Regions from separate parts of the Mesorhizobium sp. WSM4884 genome, predicted to be linked through region 1. Evidence: predicted binding sites of a transcription regulator. Region 1 holds the regulator's gene; each other region holds the start of a gene.
What was found. Region 1 encodes LexA, which represses DNA repair genes until DNA is damaged. Its sites were predicted from a motif close to TGTTCNNNNTGTGTTCNG; they were not measured.

Region 1 (4,321 bases):
CCTCGTCTCGACCGCGCAGCCAAAACTGCGCTACGCGCCGGATCGCGTCAGGCTCTCGGCACGCAGGATTCCGCCGAACGTGAAGGCAGGATCGCTGGTGACGGGCTATGCACGGCTCCTGCCGCCGACCGGACCGGTTCGCCCCGAAAGTTATGATTTTTCCTTCGACAGCTATTTCTCCGGCATCGGCGCCAGTGGATTTTTCCTCGGCGATCCGAAAGTCATTCCGACAAATGACCCTCCTGCCCAGGCGAGCATCGCCTCAGCGATCGAGAACGCGCGCGAGGCGATTGCCGATCACATCAGAAGCAGCGTCGGCGGACCCGAAGGCGAGATTGCCGCGGCGCTGATCGTCGGCGTTCGCGCGGGCATTCCCGAGGAAATCAACGAGGCGATGCGGCGGACCGGCATCTACCACATTATCTCGATCTCTGGGCTGCACATGGCGCTGGTCGCCGGCACAGTCATGCTTTTGCTGCGCGGCGTCTTCGCGCTGCTTCCGGATTTTTCGTCACGCCGGCCGGTGAAGAAGTATGCCGCTGCGATCGCGCTGGTGTCGATTGCCGCTTACCTCGTCATCTCCGGCGTGGTGGTCGCCGCCGAACGAAGCTTCATCATGCTCGCTGTCATGCTGATCGCCGTGCTCTTCGATCGCGCGGCGCTCACGATGCGCAACCTGGCGATTTCGGCCATCGCCGTCATCCTGGTGTCGCCGCACGAAGTGGTTGGTCCGAGCTTCCAGATGTCGTTCGCCGCGACCGCGGCCCTTGTCGGCGCCTATGCGGGCTGGGCCGACTACCGCGCCGGCAAGGTGAGAGCGCCGCCGGCGAAGCGGTCGTTCCTGCGGTTCCTGTCGCACAAGCTTGCGGTCGGAGCGGGCGGCGCCGCGATGACGTCGATCATTGCCGGAAGTGCGACGGCGCTGTTTGCCATCTGGCACTTCCAGCGCGTCTCGCCGCTCAGCCTGCTGGCTAATTTGGCCGTCATGCCGATCGTGTCGCTGGTCGTCATGCCGTTTGCCGTCTTTAGCGCACTGGCGATGCCATTCGGCTTCGATGGTCCTTTCCTCTACGTTATGGGCAAGGGCCTGACGGCGATGATCGCGATTTCGGCCTGGATTTCGGAACGGTCGCCGGTCGATGCCGTGGGGCTGATCTCGATCCAGTCGGTGCTGCTCGCGACAATCGCGCTGGTGATAGCAACCATGGCCACCACCTGGCTCAGGCTGGCGGCAGTGCCCTTCGCGCTGGCCGCACTACTGGCGGTCCCGCAAGTGCGCACGCCGGACCTGCTGATCTCCGAGGACGCGCATCTGGTGGCGATGCCGATCGGCGGCGGCGAGCTCGCCATCAATCGCGCCCGCTCCAACGAGTTCACCACCGACAATTGGAAACGCGCGCTGCGGGCCGAAACGATCGTGCCGCCGGAAACATTCGCGAAAGGCGCACTCGACATCGCAGACCCGGTCGACCTGCCGGCGGGATCCCCCTTTTACTGCACTGGCGATCTCTGCATTGGCCGGCATCCGTCCGGTGCAATCGTCGCCTTGGCGGAAAACCACGATAGCGCCAGGCCGGCCTGCAGCTTCGCCGACCTTATCGTCATCAACGACGCCACGGCCTACAATCCTTGCCGCGATCCACGCATCCTCGTCGTCACCAAGCGGCAGCTTGCGCGTGACGGCAGCGCCGCCGTCTACTTCGACGCGCAGTCGGCAACGGCGCGAGCCGCCATTCAATATGCCGTCGAAAAGCCCTATCGCCCCTGGCACGAACAGCGGCGCTACTCGCGCGAGGCGAGGGGACTAGCGCCATACGAGCGGCCTGAGAAGCCACAGACCAAGCCGCCGCCACTCAGTAGCGACGAATGAGCCCGACCAGCTTGCCCTGCACCTTGACCCTGTCCGGTCCGAAGATGCGGGTCTCATAGGCCGGGTTGGCGGCCTCGAGCGCGATCGAGGCGCCCTTGCGGCGGAAGCGTTTCAGTGTCGCTTCCTCGTCGTCTACCAGCGCCACCACGATCTCGCCCGGGCTCGCTGTATTGGCATTGCGGATGATCACCGTGTCGCCGTCGAAGATGCCGGCTTCGATCATCGAATCGCCCTTGACCTCAAGCGCGTAGTGCTCGCCGCCAGCGATCATATCCGGCGGAACTGTGATCGAGTGCGTCTGGTGCTGGATAGCGTCGATCGGCACACCGGCGGCAATGCGACCCATCACCGGGATGGACACGGCCGAAATGGCGTCGTCGTCATTGCTGGGCGTCGGCGTCCGGGAGGGCGCTGCCGGCTTGATCTGCCGGCCGAGATTGCCTTGACCGCCTTGGATGACGCTCGGCGAGAATTTTCTCGCCGCATTCAGGCCGGGCGCGATCGAATCGGGCAGGCGCAGCACCTCAAGAGCGCGCGCGCGGTTCGGCAGCCGGCGAATAAAGCCGCGCTCCTCCAGTGCCGTGATCAAACGGTGGATGCCCGACTTCGAAGCGAGGTCGAGCGCTTCCTTCATCTCGTCGAAAGACGGCGGAATGCCGCTTTCCTTGAGCCGTTCATGGATGAACATCAGCAGTTCATGTTGTTTGCGCGTCAGCATGGCGGCCCCCATGGGTTCTGGAACCAGAATCAGAAAAACAAACCCAGAACAAACACTATCTGTTCCAGTTGTGTTCCGCAACCGTTTAAAGTTTAGTGAATCTGTTGACGTTTTGTTCAGCGTAACATCAGAACGCTGCATTCGTCGCCGGCTTCCGCAGCCGGGGCGAACGGCTCGCGCACGATCAGGCCGTTGGCCTCGGCGAGCGTCCTCAGCATGGAGGAATCCTGGATGCTGAACGGTGTCGCGATCAACTGTCCGGCATCCTCGCGCACGACTGCCCGCACATAGTCCTGCCTGAGATCGTTGGCGCGCATCGCGGAAGCCAGCTGCGCGGTGCGGATGTCCTGTCGGAAATCGCGGCCGCCAAGACGCGCCAGGAGCGGCTTCAGGAACAATTGCGAGCAGACAAGACTCGCCACCGGATTGCCGGGCAGGCCGATGCAGCGGATTTTGCCAAGCCGGCCAAACATCAGCGGCTTGCCGGGGCGCATGGCGATCTTCCAGAAATCGAGCTGCATGCCTTCGCCGGTCAGCACGTCGTGGATCAGATCGTGATCACCGACCGAGGCGCCGCCGAGGGTGACGATGACATCGGCGCCGACCGCGACCGCTTTCTTGACCAGCGCCGAAATCGCATCCTGCCGGTCGGCGGCGATACCGAGGTCGAGGGCGCGGGCACCGACCGACTGCGCCGTCGCCGCTACGCCATAGGCGTTGGACGAGATGATCTGGTCGGGGCCGAGCGCGCTTCCCGGCGGTAGCAATTCGTCGCCCGTGGCGATGATGGCCACCATCGGCCGACGCACCACGTTGAGGCTCGGATGATTGGCGGACGCCGCCAGCGATAGCGCTGCTGGATCGAGCAGGCGGCCTTTTTCGAGAAGTACATCACCCTGGCCGAAGTCGAGTCCACGGCGACGGACGTTGCGTGCTTCCGCCGTCGGCTCGGTCACTTCGATGCTGCCGCCGCCGAGGTCGCGAACATTTTCCTGGATGACGACGGTGTCGGCGCCTTCGGGGAGCGGCGCACCGGTGAAGATGCGCACCGCCTTACCCTTGCCGACGGAGCCGGCAAAACCGCGCCCGGCGGGCGCCACGCCGATCACGGAAAGCCGCGCCGGCACGGAGGTCACGTCGACAGCGCGGGCGGCATAGCCGTCCATGGCCGAAGCGTCGAAGGGCGGCTGGGTGCGCAGCGCCACCAGCGGTTCGGCGAGCACCCGGCCGGCCGCATCGGCCAGCGGCACGTTTTCGCCCGGCAGCGCGGTTGCGCCATCCAACAAGCGCCCGAGCGCCTCGGCGACCGGAACCAGCGCCATCGTCAGGAACTCGCCCCGGATTTGACGGACTTGTAGTCGCCCGACTTGCCGCCGGTCTTCTCGACCAGCCTGATGCCGGAGATAACCATGGCGCGGTCCGCCGCCTTGGCCATGTCGTAGATGGTGAGGCAGGCGATCGACGCCGCGGTCAGCGCCTCCATCTCCACGCCGGTCTTGCCGGTGACGCGGGCAAGCGCGGTGACCTTCAGGCCGGGCAGGGCGCGGTCGGGCTCGATATCGACGGCGACCTTGGTCAGGAGCAGCGGATGGCAGAGCGGGACGAGCTCATGCGTCTTCTTGGCCGCCATGATGCCGGCGATGCGCGCCGTGCCCAGCACGTCGCCCTTCTTGGCGTCGCCGGCCAGGATCATCTCCAGCGTTTCCGCTCGCATCGAGACGAAGCCCTCGGCG
Region 2 (4,321 bases), on a different contig from region 1:
GCATTCGCTGGTCGACACCGGCAACGGCGCGCTTCTGCTTTACGGCATGCATCGCGCCGCCCGCCCGCCCGACCGCACGCACCCGCTCGGCCACGGACGCGAACTCTACTTCTGGAGCTTTATCGTCGCGCTGCTGGTTTTCGCGCTGGGCGCCGGCGTTTCCTTCTATGAAGGCGTCATCCACATCATGGCGCCCGAGCCGGTCGTCAACGCCAAGGTCAACTACATCGTGCTCGGCCTCTCCTTCCTGTTCGAAGGCAGTTCCTGGCTGGTGGCGTTGAAGGAGTTCCGGGACCGGAAGGGAAAGCTGGGCTGGTTCCAGGCGGTGCGGACCAGCAAGGATCCCAGCGTCTACACCGTGCTGTTCGAGGACAGTGCCGCACTGCTTGGCCTGATTGTCGCGTTCGCGTGCATCCTTGCGTCCGAACTGCTAGAAATTCCCGAACTCGATGGTGCCGGCTCGATCGGCATCGCCATCATCCTTGGGGCGACCGCGGCCTTTCTGGCACGCGAGAGCAAGGGGCTGCTCATCGGCGAACCCGCCTCCCCTGAGGTGCAGCGCAAGGTCCTGGCGATCGCCGAGGATGATCCGGCGGTGCAGCGGGCGAACGGCATATTGAGCGTCCATATCGGCCCTGAGGAAATCGTCGCCGGCTTGAGCATCGAATTCGAGGATCATCTCACAGCGCCCGAGATCGAGGCGTGCATCGAGCGCCTGGAGGCGCGGCTGAACGAGGAGATGCCCGAGATCGCCAGGCTGTTCGTCAAGCCGCAGGCGACCGGCACATGGGAGCGCAGGCGCAAGGCTATCGCCGAGGCTTCCGAAGAGGATTAGATTTGAACCGGGACGGTCTTTTGGGAGCAAGCCAATGAGAATCGACGGCGGGTGCCACTGCGGCGCCATTACCTACGAGGCGGAGGTCGATCCCGAAAAGACCTCGATCTGCCATTGCACGGATTGCCAGCGGCTCACCGGCACGGCGTTCCGCGTCACTGTGCGGGTGCCGGAGGAGGATTATCGCATCACCAAGGGCGAGCCCAAGGTCTACATCAAGACCGGGGCGAGCGGCGCCAAGCGGGCGCAGGGCTTTTGCGGCGAGTGCGGCTCGCATCTTTACGCCACCTCCGTCGGCGACGGGCCGAAGGTTTATGGCATCAGGACGGGTACGGCGCGCCAGCGCGACCAGCTGGTGCCGAGGACGCAATACTGGCACCGCTCGGCGCTGCACTGGCTGCCGGAGTTCGAGGGCACCAGGGTCGTCGAGGAGCAGTAGGCTCAGAGCAATTCCAGGAAAGGTGCGTAACGGTTTTCCGTCCGGAATTGCGCAAAACAAATACTTAGAGCGGTTCGGCGATTCCGTGGAACGCTGAACCGCTCTAGTCGTCGCCTTCGACGACCCTCAGCCGCAATTGGCCCGTCTTGGAATCGGCCACCCGCGCGCCTGCTTCGGCCTTCGCCGGACCGCTCCGCGGCGGCTCGGCTTCCGTCTCGCCGAATTCCAGTGCCTCGATCTTCTGGCCGCGCTTGGTGACTTTCGACGTCGAGACGAGGATGTCGTCGATATCCTTGGCCGCTTGGCCGAAATGCGTCTGCAGCCGGCGCACGCGCTCGTCGACGCGCGCCACGTCTTCCATCAGGCGGATGACCTCGCCCTGGATGAGGTGCGCCTGCTCGCGCATGCGCGCGTCCTTCAGGATCGCCTGAATGACCTGGATCGACAGCATCAGCAGCGACGGCGAGACGATGACGACGCGGGCGCGGTGCGCCTTCTGCACCACCGCCTCGAAATTCTCATGGATCTCGGCGAACACCGATTCCGACGGCACGAACATAAAGGCCGTGTCCTGCGTCTCGCCCTGGATCAGGTATTTTTCGGCGATATCGCGGACATGCACCTCGATGTCCCGCCTGAACGCCTGCGCCGCCACCTTCTGCAGCTCGGCGCCCTCCGCGGCGCGGATGGCGTTCCACGCTTCCAGTGGGAACTTCGCGTCGATGGCAAGCATCGGCGCGCCATTGGGCATCCGCACCAGGCAGTCCGGACGGCTGCCGTTGGAGAGGCTCGCCTGGAACTCGTAGGCGCCGTGCGGCAGACCGTCGGCGATGATCGCTTCCATGCGCGACTGGCCGAAGGCGCCGCGCGTCTGCTTGTTGGAAAGGATCGCCTGCAGCTGCACGACCTGGCCGGCGAGAGACTGGATGTTGCCCTGCGCCGTGTCGATCACCGCCAGCCGCTCCTGCAGCTTGGCCAGGCTCTCATGCGTCGACTTCGTTTGCTCGGCCATGGTCTGGCCGAGGCGGCCGGTCATGGCGTCGAGCCGCTGGCCGAGCGATTGGGTCAGCTCGGCCTGCCTGGCGCCGAACACTTCGGCGATCGCGCCCATGCGCCCCTGCATCTCGGCCTGCGCCTGCAGGATGTCCGCCATCCGCGCCTCGGTGTCACGGGCATGATCGGCCGCTTCGGCTGCGGCAATCGCGCGCGCCTTGCCCGCGCGCCACAAGGCGATAACCAGCGCCAGGACCAATGCCAGCAGCAGCAGCGCGCCGAAGCCGAGCACCCCGCCGAGCGTGATCGTGGTGGCGCCGAGCCGCGCGACCGGTTGCGAAAGGATGGATGTCATGTCGTTCATGCCGGCAGCATAGCCGATTCGGCTTGCCGAAACAGATCAAAACGTGAACAGGTCGCAGCCGCCCCCGTTGACGCTTTTCCAACGACGTCTTAGGTGAGACGCCATGTCGATCAAGCCGCTCATCATCCTTCCCGATCCGATCCTGCGCCAGGTTTCCAAACCGGTCGAGCGCGTCGACGGCGATTTGCGCAAGCTCGCCGACGATATGCTGGAAACCATGTACGACGCGCCGGGCATCGGGCTGGCGGCAATCCAGGTCGGCGAGCCGCGGCGCTTGCTGGTCATCGACCTCGCCAAGGAGGGCGAGCCGCCTGCGCCGCATGTCTTCATCAATCCGGAAATCCTCGAAAGCTCCGACGAGCGCTCGGTCTATGAGGAAGGCTGCCTGTCGATCCCCGACTACTATGCCGAGGTCGAGCGTCCCGCAGCGGTTCGGGTGACGTATCTCGATCGCGACGGCAAGCTGCAGGAGATGCAGGCCGAGGGCCTGATGGCGACCTGCCTGCAGCACGAGATCGACCATCTCAACGGCGTGCTGTTCATCGACCACATCTCGAAATTGAAGCGCGACATGGTGGTCAGGAAATTCAAGAAGCTCGCCAAGGACAAGGCGCCGGGCAAGATGGTGGGCTAGGGGTCATGCCCCTTCGCGTCATCTTCATGGGCACGCCGGATTTTTCCGTGCCGACGCTCAGCGCCATTGCCGAGGCCGGCCACGACATCGCGGCCGTCTATACGCAGCCGCCGCGCGCGGCCGGCCGGCGCGGATTGGAGCTTACGCCGTCGCCTGTCCAGCGCGAGGCGGAGCGGCTTGGCCTCCAGGTGCGGACGCCGACATCGCTCAAGGGCGAGGCCGAGCAGCGAGCCTTTGCCGAGTTGCGGGCCGACGTCGCCGTGGTCGTCGCCTACGGCCTGCTTCTGCCGAAGCCCGTGCTGGAGGCGACCAGGCTCGGCTGCCTCAACGGCCATGCTTCGCTTTTGCCGCGCTGGCGCGGTGCCGCGCCCATCCAGCGCGCCATCATGGCCGGCGATGCCGAAACCGGCATGATGGTGATGCGCATGGAAGAGGGTCTGGACACCGGCCCGGTGGCGTTGGTTGAAAAATGCGCCATCGGACCCGATATGACCGCCGGCGAATTGCATGACCGCCTGATGGCTCAAGGCGCTTCGCTGATGGTGGAAGCACTGACGCGGCTGGGGATAAATTGTCTGACATTTACCCCGCAGCCGACGGAAGGGGTGACCTACGCCCGAAAGATCGATAAATCGGAGACGCGCGTAGACTGGACGCGGCCTGCCGGCGAAGTCCACAATCACATTCGCGGCCTCTCGCCCTTTCCGGGCGCGTGGTGCGAGGTCGAAATTGGTGGCCGCATGGAGCGGCTGAAACTGCTTCGCTCGACGCTTTCCGATGGCGTCGGCGAGTCGGGAGGTATTCTCGATGACCGGCTGACGGTCGCCTGCGGGTCAGGCGCGGTCCGGCTGGTCGAAGTTCAACGGGCGGGCGGAAGGCCCGCCGCCGCGCAGGAGTTCTTGCGCGGAGCCAAGATCGAAAAAGGAACGAAACTCAAATGAGCATGATGTCGATACGCGCGGCGACGCCGCGGGATCGCGAGGCGATCCGCCTTGTCGAAGAGCATGCGTTCGGCCAGCGGACCGAGGCCGGCTTGGTCGACGCGCTGGTGACCGG
Region 3 (4,321 bases), on a different contig from region 1:
GCCGGGCGGATGAGGTCGGCCAGCCGCTCGAGGATATCGACGCGCACGGCGCGACGGCCGAGATTGCGATAGCCGGCAAGCTTGTAGAAGGTCTTGTCGAAAGCCGGATCGATTACCACGGAGGTACGGCCCGACGCCAGCGCGTGGACGACATCGCCGAAGCCGGGCTTGTCTTTGCCGTCGTTCTGCAGCGCCCAGAGCAGCGTGACCAGCCCGGCCGGCGCGGGTTTGATCAGCGCCGGCACGAAGACGTGATAGGCGCCGAAGCGCACGCCAAGGCGACGCAGCGCCGCGCGGCCCTCCTGGTCGAGCGATTTCATTTCCTCGGCAATGTCGCGGCGGTTGACGAGGCCGAAATGCTCGACGAGCTGGAAGGCGATGCCGCGCGCGATGCCGGTGAGCTGCTCGGCATTCTTCAGATCGACGAGGGGCTTCAGCAGCGTTTCAATCTGGAAATTGACGAAACGCTCGGCGCGCGCCGCGACCTTGTCGCGGGCAGGCCCGGTGAGCTGCTCGTCGGCAAGCAGCACAAGCCGCGGCTTCAGCGCCTCGTCGCCGGCGACCAGCGTGCCGATCGGCGCGCCGATCCAGCGCAATATACCGTCCGAGCCCAATGCCAGATCTCCGTTGGCGCAGGCGGCAAAACGCTCGGCGCGCGCCTCGAATTCGGCCGCGAGCGCCTTCTGGGCAGCGGTGCGCACCGCCTTGGCATCCTCGCCGCCGGCGCTCTGGTCGGCGGTGAAGCGGAATCCCTGCAGCTCGCCGACGTGATGGCCTTCGACGAGGACGGTTCCGGTTGGGCTGATTTCAGCTTCAGGCATGGTATTTTCTCTAAGGCGCCGCATGAGGACGGAAGTCCTGCGGTCTACGAAGCGTTTCGTCAACCGCTCATGCAGCGCATCCGACAATCTGTCTTCGATTTCGCGCGTCTTTTCCTGCCAGTGTAGCTGATCGGCCAGCCAGCCCGGTCGGTTGGAGACGAAGGTCCAGGTGCGGATCTGGGCGATCCGGTGCGACAGCGTGTCGATATCGCCGTCCGTCGTGTCGGCTCGCCGCACCTGCTCGGCCATGTAATTCTCGTCAACATGGCCATGGCGCGCAAGATCCATGTAGATCGAGGCGATGAGGTCGGCGTGCTGGGCGGGCGCGATCTTGCGGTAATCCGGCAGCGCGCAAGCTTCCCAGAGCAGCGCCACGCGGTTCCTGCCGGTGGCGAGCGCCCTGATGTCGGGGTCGCGCGACAGATGGTCGAGCGCCTGAGCGTCCACCGCCGGCAGCGCGCGCGTCAATCCTTCGACCGGCGCGTTGGTCTCGGTCGAGCGCTTCAAGGCATCGAGGCTGGTAAAATCGAAATCGGCCGTACGCCACTGCAGCACCTTCACCGGATCGAAATCGTGTCCTTCGATCTTCTTGACCAGATCCTCCTCGAACGGGTCGACCTGGCCGGTGACGCCGAACGTGCCGTCGCGCAGATGCCGTCCGGCGCGTCCGGCGATCTGGCCGAGCTCGGCGGCGGTGAGGTTGCGGTACTGGTAGCCGTCGAACTTGCGGTTCTGGGCGAAGGCGACGTGCTCGAGGTCGAGGTTCAGCCCCATGCCGATGGCGTCGGTGGCGACGAGATAGTCGACGTCGCCGGACTGGAATATCTCCACCTGGGCATTTCGGGTGCGGGGGCTGAGCGCGCCGAGCACGACGGCGGCACCGCCCTGCTGGCGGCGGATCAGCTCGGCGATCGCATAGACCTCGTCCGCCGAGAAGGCGACGATCGCCGTGCGCCGCGGCAGGCGGGTAAGCTTCTTGGAGCCGGCATAGGCAAGGTGCGAGAGCCGCGGCCGCGTCACCACCGAGACGCCCTTCAGCAGGCGCTGCAGGATGCCATGCATGGTGGCGGCGCCCAGAAGCAGCGTCTCCTGGCGGCCGCGCAGATGCAGGATGCGGTCGGTGAAGATGTGGCCGCGCTCGAGGTCGCCCGCGAGCTGCACCTCGTCAATGGCGACGAAGGCGGCATCGGTCTCGCGCGGCATCGCTTCGACGGTGCAGACCGAATATTTCGCGCCCACCGGAACGATTTTCTCCTCGCCCGTGATCAACGCCACCTTGTTGGCGCCGACCTTTTCGCAGACGCGGGCATAGACCTCGCGGGCAAGAAGTCTCAGCGGCAGGCCGATGATGCCGGTCTCGTGCGCCACCATGCGCTCGATGGCGAGATGGGTCTTGCCGGTGTTGGTGGGACCGAGCACGGCCGTCACGTCACGGCCCGAAAGGATCAGCGGCTGAGTGTGTGTCGGCTGGATATTCATCGGCTCGGAAATTTGAGTCTTTCTGCCGCTTCTTGTCTGATACGCAGCGCTGCCGCCGCATGTGACAGGCGACACATAGGGATTTCAGACGCGAAGCGAAAGCGGAATGTTCCCTCAAAAGAGATGGTGCGCCCACCGGTAAGGTCAAAATCCGCCGTCGATTAACCGGTGGAACGAGTCTGGAACGAATCGGCGACGAATCACTGACTCGTTCTGATTCAGGTTTTGTTCACGGCTATATGTGGATTTTTTGACGACGAGTCTCACCACATGCTGAATCCGGAAACTGGCCCGTTTCATGCTTGGCCAGGGTAGGGTCCGGAGGGCCGTTAACCTTTGCCGGCGATCGATCCTGGTCGACTCGAGCGCAGCCGCCAAGATTATGAAATGGTTGATCTTTCCTAATCGTCGTTAATCTTTTCGGCGCCGTTTCCGGCTCCGCGCGTTAACTTTTCGGCCAAAGCCGGAACGAATCGGCGACGAATCAGCGATCTACGAATTTTCCCGGTTTGTTCACCCCAAGATATGGTGTTGTCCACAGCTTGTGCACCGAAAATTCACAGCTTGTGAACGGGGTTTCGCACAAGGGACGCCGGGGGCCGTTAACTTTTGCGTGCCGTATTGAGGCACGCGCGGTGGAGGCGTCGACAAAAACAGGCGGTCCGGCTGTTCCGGACCGCCTGCCGCCGCTGTCAAAAGACCTCAAACGAAATACTGGCCGCCATTGGCGGTGATCGTCGAGCCGGTGATGAAGCCGGCCTCGTCGGACGCCAGGAAGACGACGCAGCGCGCGATCTCTTCCGGCTCGCCGAGACGGCCGACCGGAATCTGGGCGATGATCGATTCCCGCACTTTTTCCGGCACTGCCATGACCATGTCGGTGGCGATGTAGCCGGGGCAGACGACATTGACGGTGATGCCCGCGCGAGCCCCCTCTTGAGCCAGCGCTTTGGTGAAGCCGATGTCGCCGGCTTTCGAGGCCGAGTAGTTGACCTGGCCCATCTGGCCCTTCTGGCCGTTGATAGAAGAAATGGTGATGACGCGGCCGAACTTGCGGTCGCGCATGCCGTTCCACAGCGGATGCGTCATGTTGAAGACGCCAGAGAGGTTGGTGTCGATGACCTCCTTCCACTGTTCGCGCGTCATCTTGTGGAACATGGTGTCGCGGGTGATGCCGGCATTGTTGACCAGCACCGAGACCGGGCCGAGATCGGCCTCGACCTGGGCGATGCCTGCGGCGCAGGCGTCGTAGTCGGCGACCGACCATTTGTAGACGGGGATGCCCGTCTCGGCCTTGAATTTTTGGGCCGCTTCGTCATTGCCGGCATAGTTCGCGGCGACCGAATAGCCGGCATTTTTCAAGGCTACCGATATCGCCGCACCGATGCCACGCGATCCGCCCGTGACGATTGCTACCTTGGTCATATGTGCTCCTCCCAGAGTGAATGGTGAATAGTGAATGGTGAATGGTCATCACGGAAGCCTCTCGGCCTCCATTCACCATTCACCATTTTTCCATTCACCCCATTGCTTCCACGCACATGGCGACGCCCATGCCGCCGCCGATGCAAAGCGTCGCGAGACCCCTCTTGGCACCGCGGCGGCGCATCTCATGGACCAGTGTGTTGAAGATGCGGGCACCCGAAGCGCCGATCGGATGGCCGATGGCGATGGCGCCGCCATTGACGTTGACGATCGAGGGATCCCAGCCCAAGCCCTTGTTGACGGCGCAGGCCTGCGCGGCGAAGGCCTCGTTGGCCTCCACGAGGTCGAGGTCCTTGACGGACCAGCCGGCCTTCTCCAGGGCCCGCTTCGAGGCCGGGATAGGGCCGGTTCCCATGATTGCCGGATCGACGCCGGCGGTCGCCCAGGATGCGATGCGGACCAGCGGGGTGATGCCGCGCCGGGTAGCCTCGGCCTCCGTCATCAGCAGCGCGCCGGCGGCGCCGTCATTGATGCCGGAAGCGTTGGCGGCGGTGACGGTGCCTTCCTTGTCGAAGGCCGGCTTCAGCTTGGTCATC

Region 2: the regulator LexA is predicted to act here: its motif matches at 2,664-2,681, upstream of P9236_RS26015 (DNA recombination protein RmuC).
Region 3: the regulator LexA is predicted to act here: its motif matches at 2,470-2,487, upstream of P9236_RS20250 (helicase-related protein).

The regions. Positions count from the first base shown of each region.
Region 1 is NZ_JARTVO010000004.1:340,842-345,162, forward strand. Features, by position in the region: gene P9236_RS09065 (ComEC/Rec2 family competence protein) at 1-1,870, shown strand, start outside; gene lexA (transcriptional repressor LexA) at 1,854-2,588, opposite strand; gene glp (gephyrin-like molybdotransferase Glp) at 2,705-3,910, opposite strand; gene moaC (cyclic pyranopterin monophosphate synthase MoaC) at 3,913-4,321, opposite strand, start outside.
Region 2 is NZ_JARTVO010000022.1:49,406-53,726, reverse strand. Features, by position in the region: gene P9236_RS26025 (cation diffusion facilitator family transporter) at 1-835, shown strand, start outside; gene P9236_RS26020 (GFA family protein) at 870-1,274, shown strand; gene P9236_RS26015 (DNA recombination protein RmuC) at 1,378-2,631, opposite strand; gene def (peptide deformylase) at 2,735-3,265, shown strand; gene fmt (methionyl-tRNA formyltransferase) at 3,271-4,206, shown strand; gene P9236_RS26000 (N-acetyltransferase) at 4,203-4,321, shown strand, end outside.
Region 3 is NZ_JARTVO010000013.1:62,986-67,306, forward strand. Features, by position in the region: gene P9236_RS20250 (helicase-related protein) at 1-2,300, opposite strand, end outside; gene P9236_RS20255 (beta-ketoacyl-ACP reductase) at 3,003-3,725, opposite strand; gene P9236_RS20260 (acetyl-CoA C-acetyltransferase) at 3,820-4,321, opposite strand, start outside.